DNA from 3 places in the Geodermatophilus sp. SYSU D01045 genome. Region 2 is predicted to be linked to each of the others. Evidence: riboswitches for the same ligand, from Rfam matches in the RefSeq annotation. Region 2 holds a riboswitch; each other region holds the start of a gene.
The links. A riboswitch is a leader RNA that binds a small molecule or an ion and turns the genes downstream of it on or off. The one in region 2 is predicted to bind cyclic di-AMP.
Positions count from the first base shown of each region.

Region 1: another riboswitch for cyclic di-AMP. It lies ahead of ACI798_RS21565 (transglycosylase family protein); the one in region 2 lies ahead of ACI798_RS05520 (aggregation-promoting factor C-terminal-like domain-containing protein).
Region 3: another riboswitch for cyclic di-AMP. It lies ahead of ACI798_RS04130 (NlpC/P60 family protein); the one in region 2 lies ahead of ACI798_RS05520 (aggregation-promoting factor C-terminal-like domain-containing protein).

Region 1 is NZ_JBJGZB010000039.1:20,948-25,877, reverse strand. It holds gene ACI798_RS21575 (o-succinylbenzoate synthase) at 1-376, shown strand, start outside; gene menD (2-succinyl-5-enolpyruvyl-6-hydroxy-3-cyclohexene-1-carboxylic-acid synthase) at 373-2,052, shown strand; cyclic di-AMP (ydaO/yuaA leader) riboswitch at 2,456-2,625, shown strand; gene ACI798_RS21565 (transglycosylase family protein) at 2,630-3,847, shown strand; gene ACI798_RS21560 (isochorismate synthase) at 3,953-4,930, opposite strand, start outside.
Region 2 is NZ_JBJGZB010000005.1:18,995-23,924, forward strand. It holds gene ACI798_RS05510 (LLM class flavin-dependent oxidoreductase) at 1-1,107, opposite strand, end outside; gene ACI798_RS05515 (DivIVA domain-containing protein) at 1,479-2,276, shown strand; cyclic di-AMP (ydaO/yuaA leader) riboswitch at 2,428-2,588, shown strand; gene ACI798_RS05520 (aggregation-promoting factor C-terminal-like domain-containing protein) at 2,831-3,790, shown strand; gene ACI798_RS05525 (class I SAM-dependent methyltransferase) at 3,798-4,457, shown strand; gene ACI798_RS05530 (SDR family NAD(P)-dependent oxidoreductase) at 4,481-4,930, shown strand, end outside.
Region 3 is NZ_JBJGZB010000003.1:190,052-194,981, reverse strand. It holds gene ACI798_RS04140 (glycosyltransferase family 4 protein) at 1-495, opposite strand, end outside; gene ACI798_RS04135 (M48 family metallopeptidase) at 492-1,817, opposite strand; gene ACI798_RS04130 (NlpC/P60 family protein) at 1,928-3,163, opposite strand; cyclic di-AMP (ydaO/yuaA leader) riboswitch at 3,180-3,360, opposite strand; gene ACI798_RS04125 (hypothetical protein) at 3,518-3,805, opposite strand; gene ACI798_RS04120 (NlpC/P60 family protein) at 3,916-4,930, opposite strand, start outside.

The DNA.
Region 1 (4,930 bases), on a different contig from region 2:
CGACCCGCTGGGGGTCGACCTGCGGGAGGCCGCCGACGTCGTCGTCCTCAAGGTGCAGCCGCTCGGCGGCGTGCGGGCCGCGCTGCGCGTGGCCGAGGCGCACGGGCTGCCGTGCGTGGTCTCCTCCGCGCTGGAGTCCTCGGTGGGCATCGCCGCGGGGATCGCGCTGGCCGCCGCGCTGCCGGAGCTGCCCTTCGCCTGCGGCCTGGCCACCGTCGCCCTCCTCGACGGCGACGTCACCGACACCCCGCTGCTGCCGGTGGACGGCGCGCTGCCGGTCACCCGGCCCGACCCCGGCCGGCTGGACGCCGTGACCGCACCCGGCGACGTGACCGCCCGCTGGACCGAGCGGCTGGGCGCGGTGCTGGCCGCGTGAACCCCTCCACCGCGCTGGCCCGCGTGCTGGTCGACGAGCTGGTCCGCGGCGGGGTCCGCGACGCCGTCGTCGCGCCCGGCTCGCGCTCGGCGCCGGTCGCGCTGGCGCTGGCCGCCGCCGAGCGGGCCGGCGTCCTGCGGCTGCACGTGCGCATCGACGAGCGGACCGCGTCCTTCCTCGCCCTGGGCCTGGCCCGCGCGTCCGGCCGGCCGGTGCCGGTGCTCACCACCTCCGGGACGGCGACCGCGCACCTGCACGCCGCCGTCCTCGAGGCCGACGTCAGCGGGGTGCCGCTGCTGGCACTCACCGCCGACCGGCCGCCGGAGCTGCGGGCCACCGGCGCCAACCAGACGATCGAGCAGCCCGGCCTGTACGGCGGCGCGGCGCGCTGGGCGGCCGACGTCGGCGTGCCCGAGGCCGGCCGGGAGGCCGCGCAGAACCGCTACTGGCGCTCGGTGGTGTCCCGGGCGCTGCTCGCGGCCACCGGCGTCCTGTCCGGCGACCCCGGGCCGGTGCAGCTGAACCTGGCCTTCCGCGACCCGCTGCTGCCCGAGGAGGAGCCCGGCCCGCCGGCGGGCCCGTGGGCCGGCCGGGACGGCGGGGCGCCGTGGACCGCCGGGGCGCCTTCGCCCGTCGCGACCGTCCCGGTCGGGGACGGCCCGCGCACGCTCGTCGTCGCCGGGGACGGGCCGGACGCCGTCGGCCGGGCGTGGGCGGGCGGCGCCAGCGCGGCGGGCTGGCCGGTGGTCGCCGAGCCGAGCGGCGGGGCGTGGACCGACGGCGCGGTGCGCGGCGGGGCGCTGCTGCTCGGCGTGCCCGGCTGGCTGGACGCGCACCGGCCCGACCGCGTGGTCGTCGTCGGCCGGCCGACGCTGTCCCGGCCGGTCTCGGCGCTGCTGGCCGATCCGCGGGTGCGCGTGGAGACGGTGGTCGCCGGGCCGCGCTGGCCCGACGCCGGCCGCTCGGCGGCCCTGGTCACCCGCGCCGCCCCGCCGGCCGGCCCGCCGTCGGAGCCGGGCTGGGCGGCCGCCTGGCGCTCGGCCGCGGACCGGGTCGGGGGCGCGGTCGACGCCGCCCTGGACGCCGCGCCCGGGCTGACCGCCGCCCGGCTGGCCCGCGACGTCGTCGCCGCGCTGCCGTCCGGGGCGCTGCTGGTCCTCGGGTCCTCGACACCGGTGCGCGACGTCGACCGGCTCGCCGTCCCCCGCGGCGACGTCAGCGTGCTCGCCAACCGCGGCGTCGCCGGCATCGACGGCACGGTGTCCACCGCTGTCGGCGCGGCGTTGGCGCACGGCGGGCCGGCGGTGGCGCTCATGGGCGACCTGACGTTCCTGCACGACCTGCAGGGCCTGCTCGCCGGCGAGGGCGAGCCGCGCCCGGACCTCACCGTGGTCGTGCCCGACAACGACGGCGGCGGGATCTTCGCCCAGCTGGAGCCCGGCCGGCCGGCGTACGCCCGCGACTACCGGCGGGTGTTCGGCACGCCGCACGGGCGCGACCTGGTCGCGGTCGCGGCGTCCCTGGGCTGGGCGGCGACGGCGGTGGCCACGCCGGAGGAGCTCGCCGCCGCGCTGGTGCGCGGCGGGCCCCGGGTGGTCGTCGCCCGCACCGACCAGCGCGCGGAGGCCGACCTCGCGGTCGCCCTGCGGGAGGCCGCGGGCCGCGCCCTGGCCTGAGCGGCCTCGGGAGCGTCGGGTCTCCTGCAGCGACCAGCCGGTCCCGCCGGGCTCACCGGAGAGTGAGACGCACGGCTCCGGAGCCCCTTCCGGACGCCCGTGACGAGCCGGTCCGTCACTCCGTGGCGGTGGCCTTCGTCACGGGATCCGGGCGGTCGCGGCGAGGGCGGCCGCGGGGGCGGGGGCGTGCTCGCCGGGCCGGATCGCGCACCGTGAACAGCGGGTTCCGTTTCTCGGCGCGGCCCGATGCGGTGGTCACGCCGGCGTCACGCCGTACCCCACGAGCCCCAGCCGAACCGCACTGTGACCGCCGTCACGACGACAGTCGACATGACGACACGTAGCGTTTTGGCTGCGCTCAGCGAAGACGGAGCGCGGCGCCGGTCCGCCAAACCCTGCCCACCGGTCGCCCACGCCAACTCCCAGGGCAGGGGTGGGGGACCCACTCTTCCGGCGCGCGACGGCCTACGGGGGCCTGTCGGAGCGCGCCTCGGGGTGAAGCCGCGGACCGCGGCCGGGCACCGATCGCCCGAACCCGACAGCTCACCTCGCCGGCGGTGATCGGGAGATCATCACCATGCCCAAGCACCGCGCACCCCGCTACGTCCGCACCAAGAAGGTCATCGCCAAGGCCCCTGTCGCTGCCGGCGCCGCCGCCGTCGGCCTGGGCGTCCTGAGCTCGCCGGCCTCCGCCTCCACCACCCACGACTGGACCGGCGTCGCCCAGTGCGAGTCCAGTGGCAACTGGAGCATCAACACCGGCAACGGCTACTACGGCGGCCTGCAGTTCAGCCAGTCCACCTGGGCCGCCTTCGGTGGCACCGACCTCGCCCCGCGCGCGGACCTGGCCACCCCGGCCCAGCAGGTCCAGATCGCCGAGGCCGTCCTGGCCGGCCAGGGCATCGGCGCCTGGCCGAGCTGCGGCAAGTTCCTGACCGACGGCACCACCCCGGCCGCTGCCGAGGCCCCGGCCGCGCCCGCCGAGCAGGCCGCCCCGGCCGCCGAGGCCCCGGCCGCTCCGGCCGAGCAGCCGGCCGCCGAGCAGGCCGCTCCGGCCGAGCGGGCCGACCGGGCCGAGCGGGCCGAGGTCACCACCGAGGAGTACACCGTCCGCTGGCGGGACACGGTGGCGAAGATCGCCGCCGCCCACGGCCAGAGCTGGCGCGAGCTCTACGAGCGCAACGCCGACGTCATCGGCGGCAACCCGAACCTGATCTACCCCGGTCAGGTGCTGGCGCTCAGCGGCTCCGCCGTCCCGGCCGAGGCCGCCCCGGCCCCCGCCGCCGAGGCCGCTCCCGCTCCGGCCGCCGAGGCCGCCCCCGCTCCGGTCGCCGAGGCCGCCCCGGCCCCGGTCGCCGCCGCCGGTGAGGCGGCGCCCGCCGCCACCCCGCCGATCGCCGAGGCCGCCCCGCAGGTCGCGCAGTCCTCGGTCGTCGCCGAGATCACGAACACCGCCGGCGCGATCCACGAGGCCGTCCAGGCGGCGGCGAACGCCGTCGTCAGCAACGTCCCGGGCGCCGCGGACATCACCCTCGGCGGCACGCGGGCCAGCGCGGTCGACCCGGACGGCCACCCCTCCGGCAAGGCGCTGGACTACATGGTCATGTCCGACGCCGCCCTCGGCGACGCGATCGCCCAGTACCACGTCGACCACTGGGACGAGCTCGGCGTCGAGTACGTCATCTGGCAGCAGCGCATCCTCACCTCGCCGGACGGCGCCTGGAAGGCGATGGCGGACCGCGGCAGCGCGACCGCGAACCACGTGGACCACGTGCACGTCAACTACGTGGGCTGACCTCCAGCACACCCGACGAGGGCCCCGACCGCGTGCAGCGGCCGGGGCCCTCGTCGTCTCCGGGTCGTGTCCGGGGGAGGAGGACGCCGGCCGGGACCGGCCGCCTCAGCCCTCCAGCGCGGCCTGGAAGGCGGCGAACTTCGACTGCGTCTCGGCCAGCTCGGCCGTCGGGTCGGAGGCGCCGACGATGCCGCAGCCGGCGAACAGCCGGGCCGAGCACGGGTCGTCGTCGACCAGCTGGGCGCAGCGCAGGGCCAGCCCGAACTCGCCGTCCCCGCGGGCGTCGAGCCAGCCCACCGGCCCGGCGTACCGGCCGCGGTCCATGCCCTCCAGCTCCGCGATGACCGCGGCGGCCGCGTCGGGCGGGGTGCCGCAGACGGCGGCGGTCGGGTGCACGGCGTCGACCAGCTCGAGCAGCCCGGCGCGACCGCGGGCGCCGGAGCGGCGCTGGGTGCCGACGACGTCGGTGGCCAGGTGCCGCACGTTCGGCAGCGTCAGCAGCGAGGGCTGCTCCGGCACCGACAGCGCGGTGCAGAACGGGTCGAGCGCCCGCACGAGCGAGTCGACGGCGAGGGCGTGCTCGGCGTGGTCCTTGTCGCTGGCCAGCAGGCCCGCCGCGAGCCGCTCGTCCTCGGCGCCCGCGCCGCGCGGGGCGGTGCCGGCCAGCACCCGCGCCGACAGCTGCCGGCCGGTGCGGCGCAGCAACAGCTCGGGGGTGGCGCCGAGCAGCCCGTCGACGGCGAAGGTCCAGCAGTCGGGGAAGCGGGCGGCCAGCCGGTCGAGCAGGCGGCGGGGGTCCAGCGGCTCGTCGGCGGTGACCAGCAGGTCGCGGGCGAGCACCACCTTGGCGAGGTCGCCGGCGCCGATGCGGGCGACGGCGGCGGACACCGCGCCGCACCACGAGGCGGGGTCGAGCGCGCCGTCGGCGTAGCGCAGCCGGCCCGGCGCGGGCGGCAGCGGCTCGCGGGTGGCCGGCAGCACGTCGCGCGGGTCGGCGCCGCCGGTGGTGGTCACCCACGCGACGCCGTCGCGGCGGCCGACGACGACCTCGGGGACGACGAACACCGACGTCCCCCGGGCGGG
Region 2 (4,930 bases):
GTCACCGGCGGCGTAGACGGTCGAGTCCTGCGCCCCGCCGCGCGCCGCCACCCGGGCGGCGTGGGTGGGCGCGTCGGGCACGTGCGCCGGCTTGAGCGCGGCGAACTCGCGGCGCAGCACCGGCACGACCTCCTCGCCGAGCAGGTCCAGCTGCTCGAGCACGGTCTTCAGCGGCAGGCCGGCGTGGTCGACGAGGAACAGCTGCCGCTGGTAGTCGCCGGCGTAGTCGCGGAAGCCGAGCGTGCGCTCGATCACCTGCTGCGGGCTGCCCACGGTCAGCGGCGTCTCGCGGGAGAAGTCCTCGAGCGAGGGCCCGTGCCCGTAGACCGGCGCGTTGTCGAAGTAGGGCCGGAACTCGGCGACGGCGTCCTGGCTGTTCCTCCGCATGAACACCTGCCCGCCGAGTCCGACGATCGCCTGGTCGGCGGCGCCGTGGCCGTGGTGCTCGAAGCGGGACCGGTAGAACTCCACCATCCGCTGGGTGTGCTCCTTCGGCCAGAAGATGTGGTTGTGGAAGAAGCCGTCGCCGTAGTAGGCGGCCTGCTCGGCGATCTGCGGCGAGCGGATCGAGCCGTGCCACACGAACGGCGGGACGCCGTCCAGCGGCCGCGGGGTGGAGGTGAAGCCCTGCAGCGGGGTGCGGAAGCGGCCCTGCCAGTCCACGACCTCCTCGTCCCACAGCCGGCGCAGCAGCGCGTAGTTCTCCACGGCCAGCGGGATGCCGTTGCGGATGTCCTGGCCGAACCACGGGTAGACCGGGCCGGTGTTGCCGCGGCCCATCATCAGGTCGACCCGGCCGTCGGCGAGGTGCTGCAGCATCGCGTAGTCCTCGGCGATCTTCACCGGGTCGTTGGTGGTGATCAGCGTGGTCGACGTCGACAGCTGCAGTCGGGAGGTCTGCGCCGCGACGTAGGCCAGCGTGGTGGTGGGGGAGGACGAGAAGAACGGCGGGTTGTGGTGCTCGCCGAGGGCGAAGACGTCGAGGCCCACCTCCTCGGCCTTCTTCGCGATGGCGACGACGGCCTTGATCCGCTCCGCCTCGCTCGGCGTCCGCCCCGTCGTCGGGTCGGTCGTGACGTCGCTGACCGTGAAGACCCCGAACTGCATCTCGTGCTCCAAGTGGTTGAGAGTGCAACTACTGTACCCGGCCCAACGACCGACCCCCGCCGGGCATTCCCGACGGGTCCGTGACCGTACTGAGACCTCTCGACCGCGCACGGTGAGCGGCCCGGCACGTCCGGGCGTGCCCACTCCGCGGGCGGGGCGCGTGTCCGTGTCGGCCCGGTCGGCGGCACCCGGCGGGTGCGACTCTGTGATCACCCCGCCGGCGGGCCGGTGGGGGACCGGATCGGACGGCGCACCGAGGGGGAACCGGGATGTCGCTGCGGGGACAGGGAGCTGCTCCGGACGGGGGCGGGAACGGCGTTCCGGAGCCGCCTCCGGGGCGCGGGCTCGACGGCCTGCTGGGCACCGGTCCGGTGTTCACCGGGGCGGTGCGCGGCTACGACCGCGTGCAGGTCGACGACTACGTCGCCTGGGCCGAGACCGAGCTCCTGGTCCTGCGCCGGGAGAACGAGCACCTGCTCAGCCGCTACGCCGCCGCGTCGGCCGAGCTGCAGAACGCCCGCCGCCGGCTGGCCCAGCTGGTCCGGGAGCGGCAGAGCCTGCCCGGCCCCGAGGACGCGGCGGAGATGATGCGCCGCGCCCGGGAGGAGGCCGCCGCGCTGACCGCAGCCGCCGAGGAGGAGGCCGGGCGGATCCGGGCCGAGGCGCTCACCGAGGCGCAGGCCCGGCTGTCCGGGGTGGCCGAGATGCGCGAGGCGGTGCTCGCCGCCCGCGAGCAGACCCGCAGCGAGGCTGCGGCGGTCCTCGAGGCCGCGCGCCGCGAGGCGGCCCGGCTGGAGCGGGCCGCCGCCGCCGAGCGCGAGCGCCGGGACCGCGAGGCCGCCGAGGCGCGGGCCCGGGCCGACGCCGAGGCCCTCGAGCGCCGGCGCGCCGTCGAGGCCGAGCTCGCACCCCTGCGCGACGAGCGCGACCGGGCGCGGGAGTGGCTGCGCCTGCTGACCGGTCAGCTCGACGAGGCGCTCGCCGTCGTCACCGGCGTGGTGCCCGACGACGTCCCCGCCCTCGGCGACAAGCGGGGGCTGCCCCGGCTCGGGGAGGACCCGGCTGCCGAGCCGCGCGCGGGGGCGCGTCCGGCGCCCCCGGGGACGGACGTGTCCGACGTGACACCGCTGCTCGGACCCGGCCGGCCCGAGGTCGCGGCGGCCTCCTGACCAGCGGCGACGCGGGGGCCGGTTCCGGACCGGGGGAGTCCGCACCACCCGTCACGGCCGTCACTCCGGCCCCGTCGGTTGTCACGAACCGGTAACGACCGTACGGTGGCTGGCGTCCGGCTGGTCGTCAGGTCCCCCTTCCGGGGAGCCCGGCCGGACGCCGCCGAGTCGTGTCCGCACCTGCGGGCGCGAGCCGGGGACCCACCGCAGTACTGGGGTGAATCGCGCCCGCCGAGCTCCGGCCCGGCGCGCGTAGGGCTCCTTCCCGCCCGAACCCGTCAGCTAACTCGGTAGGCGGCTCACGGAAGAAACGGAGAGTCTCCGCATGCCCCGCCTCCGGGCCGAAGCGGCCCGCAGGTGCAGCCGTCCGCGCGCACACCGCGCCCCCGCGTCCGCCTGACGCCGGCTGCTCCTGTCCTGCCGCTCCCAGCGACGACGTCGCCGGGGACCCCGTAGTCCGCGACACCCACAGACCCGCGCCGTACCCGCATGCCCGAGGTCCGCCTCCGGGCCCGCTGCCGCGCGCCACTCTCCCTCGGAGCCCACACCCCCTCATGTCCCGCCACGTCCCGAACACGCCTGCCGACGCCCCCGCGACCGTCGAGCTCGCCACCGCTGACACCCCCACCACCCCCGACACCGACGCCCACACCGCCACCCGCGAGCTGCCCGCCGCCGGGGGCGCTGCCGAGGCCGCCGAGGCCCCCGCGCGCCGGCGCCTCTTCCGCCGCGGCAGCCCCCCGCTGGGCCCGCGCCGCCCGGCCCTGCTGCTCGGCGCCGCCGCCGCCGGCGCGCTGATCGTCGGCGTCGTCTCCACCAGCGGCCCCGCCGCCTCCGCCGGCACCGACAACGCCGGCACCGCGGTCAGCGTCGCCGAGGAGCTGGGCGTCCCCCAGCAGCCGGCCGCCGCGCAGACCCCGGACGCCACCGACCTGACGTCGCTGGCCGACGTCGCCGCCTCGCGCGCCGAGCGCAGCGCGCAGGAGGCCGGTGCCGCCCACGCGCAGCTCGCCGCCGAGCAGGCCGAGCGCGACCGCCAGGCCGCCGAGGCCGAGGCCGCCCGCGTCGCCGCCGAGCAGGAGGCCGCCCGCGTCGCCGCCGAGCAGGAGGCCGCCCGCCAGGCCGCCGAGGCGCAGGCTGCCGCCGAGGCCGCCGCCGCGCAGCAGGCCGCCGAGGAGCAGGCCGCGGAGGAGGCCGCCGCGCAGGAGGCCGCGCCCGCCGCGCCGTCCGGCTCCTTCAAGGACTACGCGCTGAGCAAGGTCGGCAGCTCCGAGCAGTTCTCCTGCCTGGAGAAGCTGTGGGGCAAGGAGAGCGGCTGGAACCCCAACGCCCAGAACCCCACCAGCACCGCCTACGGCATCCCGCAGTTCCTGAACTCCACCTGGGCCAGCACCGGGATCGCCAAGACCTCCGACGGCTACCGCCAGATCGACGCCGGCCTGATCTACATCGAGCAGCGCTACGGCAGCGCGTGCGACGCCTGGGCGCACTCGCAGGCCACCGGCTGGTACTGATCCGAAGGTGATCCATCGAGGGCCGGCCACCCGGGTGGTGCCCGCGGGCTTCGTCCGCGCGCACACCCAGGTGCGCCGGCCCTCGCTCGTCCCCGAGGTGCGGCTGCACGTCGCCGACGACGTCGTCGCCCTCTGGGAGGCGATGGAGACCGCGGCCGGCGGGGCGGGGGACGAGCCGCCGTTCTGGGCGGCCGCCTGGCCCGGCGGGCAGGCACTGGCCCGCCACCTGCTCGACGAGCCCGCCACCGTCGCCGGCCGCACGGTGCTCGACCTCGGGTCGGGCAGCGGCCTGGTGGCCGTCGCCGCCGTCCTCGCCGGTGCCCGGTGGGTGCTGGCCAGCGACGTCGACCCGTTCTCCCGGACCGCGGTCGGCGTCAACGCCGGCCTCAACGGCGTCGCGGGCATCAGCGTCACCGGCGACGTCCTGGACCGCGAGCCGCCCGCCGTCGACGTCGTCGTGGCAGGCGACGTCTGCTACGACCGGGAGATGACCGGGCGGGTGCTGCCCTTCCTCGACCGGGCGCGGGCCCGCGGCTGCCAGGTGCTCGTCGGCGACCCCGGCCGCCCGTACCTCCCGCACGAGCGGCTGGAGGCCGCCGCGGTGTACCAGGTCCCCGAGACGGAGGGGCCCGGGCTGCGCCGGACGACGGTGTGGCGGCTGCCCTGAGCGCCGCCGGATACGGTCGCCGGGTGCACCCCTACGCCTTCACCGGTACCGCCGTCGTCACCGGGGCGGCCAGCGGGATCGGCGCCGCGCTCGCCCCGCGGCTGGCCGCCCGCGGCAGCGACCTCGTGCTGGTCGACCGCGACGCCGGGCGGCTCGAGGGCGTCGCGGCGTCGGTGCGCGCGGCCTCCCCGGGCCGGTCGGTGGACACCGTCGTCGCCGACCTCGCCGACGCCGGGCAGTTGCGCGAGGCCGCCGGCCGGGTCGTCACCGGGCACCCGGGGACGACGCTGCTGGTCAACAACGCCGGCGTCGCGCTGGGCGGGCGGTTCGACCAGGTGACCCTCGAGGAGTTCGAGTGGGTGATGGACGTCAACTTCCGCGCCGCCGTCCGGCTCACCCACGCGCTGCTGCCCACCCTGAAGGCGCACCCCGGGTCGCACCTGGTCAACGTCTCCAGCCTGTTCGGGCTCATG
Region 3 (4,930 bases), on a different contig from region 2:
CTGCGCCAGCCGGGTGCGCCCGCCGAGGGCCGGCTCCAGGCGGCTGCGGGTGTACTCGCTGATGTAGGTCAGGACGTCCAGCCCGCCGGCGATGCGGCGCATGAGCTGCCGGGCGCCGGGCAGCGCGACCCACCCGGTCTCGTGCCCGTGGGTGGCCCCGACCAGGTGCCGCACCCCGGCGTCGCGGAGGGCGGGCGCCAGCAGGCCCAGCGGTGCGGCGGCGCCGAAGAAGGCGGTGTCGCAGCCGTGCTCGGCGGCCAGCGCCGTCGCGGCCCGGGCGGTCGCCGGCGTGGGCAGCAGCACCGCCGTCCGCTGCCGGACCACCCGGTAGGGCAACCGCGCGTCGTACGCCTCCCACCCCGGCGAGCGGGAGGCCAGCACGACGAGGGAGTCCGGCGGGCGGCGCTCGAGCAGCGCCGCGACGAAGGTCTGGATGCCGCCCTGCCGCGGCGGGAAGTCGTTGGTGACGACGAGCGTGCGGCCGTGGTCGCTCACCGGTCGCCCAGCCGCAGCCAGTCCTCGGCCATCGCGATCCGCTGTGCCGCCGTCGGGTGGGAGCCGAAGAACCACTGCCACGGCGCCGGCGGGCTCGGGTCGGAGACGTTGGTCTCGGCCAGCCGGCGCTGCATCTCGACGAAGGCGGCGGCGTCCCGGGTGAGGTCGAGCGCGTGCAGGTCCGCCCGGGCCTCGACGTGCCGCGAGACGAGGTTCTGCACCGGCGTCGCCACCAGGGACCCGACCGCGACGAGGAACAGCACCAGCGGCACCACGCGCGGGTCGCCCGCCGAGTCCGCGCCGGCCCGGCGCAGCAGCGGCGCCCAGGTCAGCAGCCAGCCGAGGAGGGCGACGGCGGCGGCCGCGCCGAGCGCCCCGATGAGCGTGCCGGTGAGGACGTCGTCGGTGGCCACGTGCCCGAGCTCGTGGGCGACGATCGACTCGATCTCGTCCGGGGGCACGTCGGCCAGCAGGGTGTCGTAGAGGACCACCCGGCGGGTGGAGCCGAACCCGGACACGTAGGCGTTGAGCGACGTCGTCCGGCGGGAGGCGTCGGCGACCAGGACGTCCTCGACCGGGGAGCCGCTCTCCTCGGCCAGCCGCAGCAGGTCGGTGCGCAGCTCGCCGGCCGGCAGGGGGGTGAAGCTGTTGAACGCCGGCTCGATGACCACCGGGTAGAGGAAGGAGCCGGCGACGACCAGCGCGGCCGCGCCACCGGCGGCCCACGCCCACCAGGTGCGGGGCGCGCGGCGGGCCAGCGCGACGAGCACCAGCAGGCCGAGGGCGGTGAGCGCGGCGTCGATGGCGGTGGAGACCGCGACGTCGCGCAGCCACAGGGGCCAGGAGCGGGTGGACAGCCCGTAGCGGTGCCGCACCACCTCGCCGTAGGCGGAGATCGGCAGCGTCGCCAGCCGGCCGAGGACGACGATCGCGACCGTGCCCAGCAGCACGGTGAGCGGCCGGCGCCGGCCTCCCGCGCGGCCGACCGCGGTGACCAGCCGGCTGCCGAGCCGGGTGAGGCCGAGCAGCGCCGAGACCGCCAGGCCGAGTACCAGGTTGGTCAGCGACGCGGGACGGATGTCGGCGGCGAGGGCCTCGGCGCGCCGGACGACGTCGGCGGGCAGGCCGGCGTCGTCGGTGACCGGGGACGCGCCGCCGGGTGGGGTGGGCAGCAGCGTCCAGGGCGTGCGGACGGCGATGACCACGACGAGCGCCACGCCGAGGGCGAGCGCGACCAGCAGTGCCACCCGGCGGGGGCCGGTGCGGTCGGGCGGAGTGGCCTCGGGGCTGGAGCGGGTGCTCGTCCCGCCCGCCCTGCTCACCCGGCCGATCCTAGGCGGGCGCCCGCGCCGCACCGCGATCTCCCTCCGCGGACGCCGGGGGCCGGCGACCCGGACGGGTCACCGGCCCCCGGCCCGTGAGGTGCCGTCTCCTAGGCGATGCGGCGCATGGCGGTGATGCCGCCCATCGAGTCGACCGACACGACCTTCACCGGCTGCCCCGACGTGGAGGCGTGCACCATCTGGCCGTTGCCGATGTACATCGAGACGTGGCTGACCGGGCTGTAGTAGAAGATCAGGTCGCCCGGCTGCAGGTCCGCCCGCGAGACGGCGGTGCCCATCCGCGACTGCATGCTGCTGGAGTGCGGGAGGCTGATCCCGGCCGCCGCGTAGGCGTACTGGGTCAGGCCCGAGCAGTCGAAGGCGTCCGGCCCGCCGGCACCCCACACGTAGGGGTCGCCCACCTGGGCCAGAGCGGTCTGCACCGCGGTCTGCGCGGCACCGCTGCCACCACTGCCCGCGGACGGGGCCGGGGCCGGGGCCGGGGCCGGAGCCGGGGCGGCGGTCGCGGCCTGCGTGCCGGTCGCGGCGGGAGCGCTGTCGCCGCCGGAGTCGCTCTCGCCGTCCTCGGCGGTGTCGGAGCCGGCCTGCGCGCCGGCGGCCAGGCCGGCCTCCTGCGCGGCGAGCGCCGCCTGCCGCTGCGCCTCGGTGAGCGCGGCGAACTGCGCCTGGTAGTCGGCGATGTCGTCCTGGAGCTGCGCCTCCTGGGCGCTCAGGTCGTCGAGGGTGCGCTGCGCCTCGGCCTCGGCGGCCTCGGCGTCGGCCTGCGCCTGCCGGGCGGCGACGGCCGCCTCGCCCACCTGGTCGAGGACCGAGGTGGTGTGGTCGGCGATCTGACCGAGGGTGGCCAGCGAGGCGACGAAGTCCTCGGCGGAGTCGCTGGTCATCAGCAGGTCGAGCCCGGCGAAGCCGTCGCTGTTGCCGGCGGTGTAGGCGCTGCGGGCCACCTGGCGGATCTGGCCGTCGAGGTCCTGCAGCTGCTCCTGCGCCTCGGCGGCGGCCCGGTCGGCCTCGTCGGCGGCGGCCTGCTGCTGGGCGAGGACCTCGCGGGCCTCGTTGACCCGCTCGGTGACGACCTCGAGCCGGTGGCCGGCCTCGGCGGCGAGCTGGGCGGCCTGCTCCGGGGTGCCGGCCCGCTCGGGGTCGGCGGCCGCGGTGCCGGACAGCAGGGTGCCGGACAGCAGGGTGAGGGTCAGCGCGGCGGTGGTGCCGACCAGGGTGACCCGGCCGAGGTGGCGGGCCCGCGACGGGCGGTGCGGGCCGGCGGTGCGGGGGGCGGATGTGGACTTCTCGCGTGCGTGCCCCAGGACGGGGCGGGGGGTCGCCACGGTCGGCGGCTCTCCGTTTCTTCCTCAGCAACCGCCTACCGAGTTAGCTGACGGGTTCGGGCTGGGAAGACGTGCCCTATCTCTGCACCCCGGTCGGGACCGGCGCGCACGAGAACTCACCCCAGTGCTGCGGTGGGTCCCCGGCTCACCTCGCGCACCTCCGGGGAGGGCGTCCGGTGACTCGGCGGTGTCGGCCGAGGTCACCCTGCGTCGAGTGACGACCACCCGGCCGGACGGCGCCACAGTACGGACGTGATGCAGTTGTGACAAACGGGAGGTGCGTGGACTGTGAGAACACACACGGTCAGCAGCCGCGCCACTCCGGTGCGTACCCGATCGGGGTCCCGGCGCAGGTCAGCCCGTGCGCCGGCGCCCGTCCCGTGACGGCCGGTGCCGCAGCGGCGGCACCAGGCCGCCCTCGGCCAGCGCCCGCACGGCCCGCCGCTCGACGTCGTCGAGGTCCACGACGACGCCCGGCCGCGGCACCGCGCCGTCGGCGGTGCGGGCCGCCGGGACGGGGGGCACCGGCAGCAGCACGGGGCCGGTGTCCCGCTCCGCGGGCGGGGCGCCCAGCAGGGCGGTGACGACGCAGTCGGCGCAGCCGGCGCCGCGCGCGGTGCACGAGTCGCAGTCGATGAGCATGCCGTGTCCCTCCGGTGCCCCGGTCGCGCCGCCCGGTGCCGGGCCGCGGTCGGGACGGGTCTCCCTGTCGGTCGGCCGGCACGCTAGGGACGACCACCGACAGTCCCGGCTCAGCCGCCCGCGTACTCCCAGTGCCAGGGCTCCTCGCGGCCGTTGCCGGGATCGGCCCAGGTCGGGTGCAGCCACCCGAACCGGCCGGCGTTGGCGACCATCCACGCGTACTGCGGCGTGCCGAAGCCGTCGATGCCGCCGCACAGGTCGACCGCCAGCCCCCAGCCGTGGTTGCTGGTGCCCGGGACCGCGGCCAGCGCCGGCTTCTCCCCGTACAGGCGGACCTGGCCGGCGTAGGTGCGGTAGGAGTCGGTGATGCAGATCGGCTGCCCGAACGCCGTCGCGAACGCCGCGCTCATCGCCCGCCAGGCCGCCGCGGCGTCGCAGCGCAGCGAGTGGCCGCCCACGCCGATCGGGCACAGCGCGCTCGGCGGGATGAGGCCGTTGGGGTAGCCGCCCCAGGACCGGGCGCCGTCGAAGCTCGGCGGGTAGACGGTGTTGCCGCACTCGACCCGCAGGGCGCCGTCGGCCGGGCCGGGGGCGGGCACCTCCGGCCGCGGGCCGAGGCTCGGCCGCCCGACGTGGAGGACCTGGTCGGCGGGCAGCCGGCGGACGACGACGGCGCCGGCCCGCGCGTCGGCGGCGAGCATGGTCTGCGCGTCCAGCGCGATGCCGACGTGGCCCAGGCCCGACTCGGGGGTGCCGAGGAAGACCAGGTCGCCGGGCAGGACGTCGGCCGGGTCGACGGGCGTGGTGACCGCGAACAGCCCGGCCTGGTCACCGGGCAGGTCGATGCCGGCGTCGCGGTAGACGGTGGAGACCAGCGAGCCGCAGTCCCAGGAGTCCGGGCCGGCCGTCCCCGGCGCGTACGGCCTGCCGAGGGCGTCCATGGCCGCGGTGACCGCGGCCAGCGTCTCCGCGGGCAGCACGAGCACGGACACCGGCCGGCGCGGCAGCTGCGCGGCGCCCCGCTGGGCGCCGCCGGCGGCCGCCCCGACCGGGGTGAGCCCCGCGGGCAGGCCCCGCACGGGGTCGAGCAGCTCCGCCGCCGGGGGTGCGGCCACCCCGGCCTCG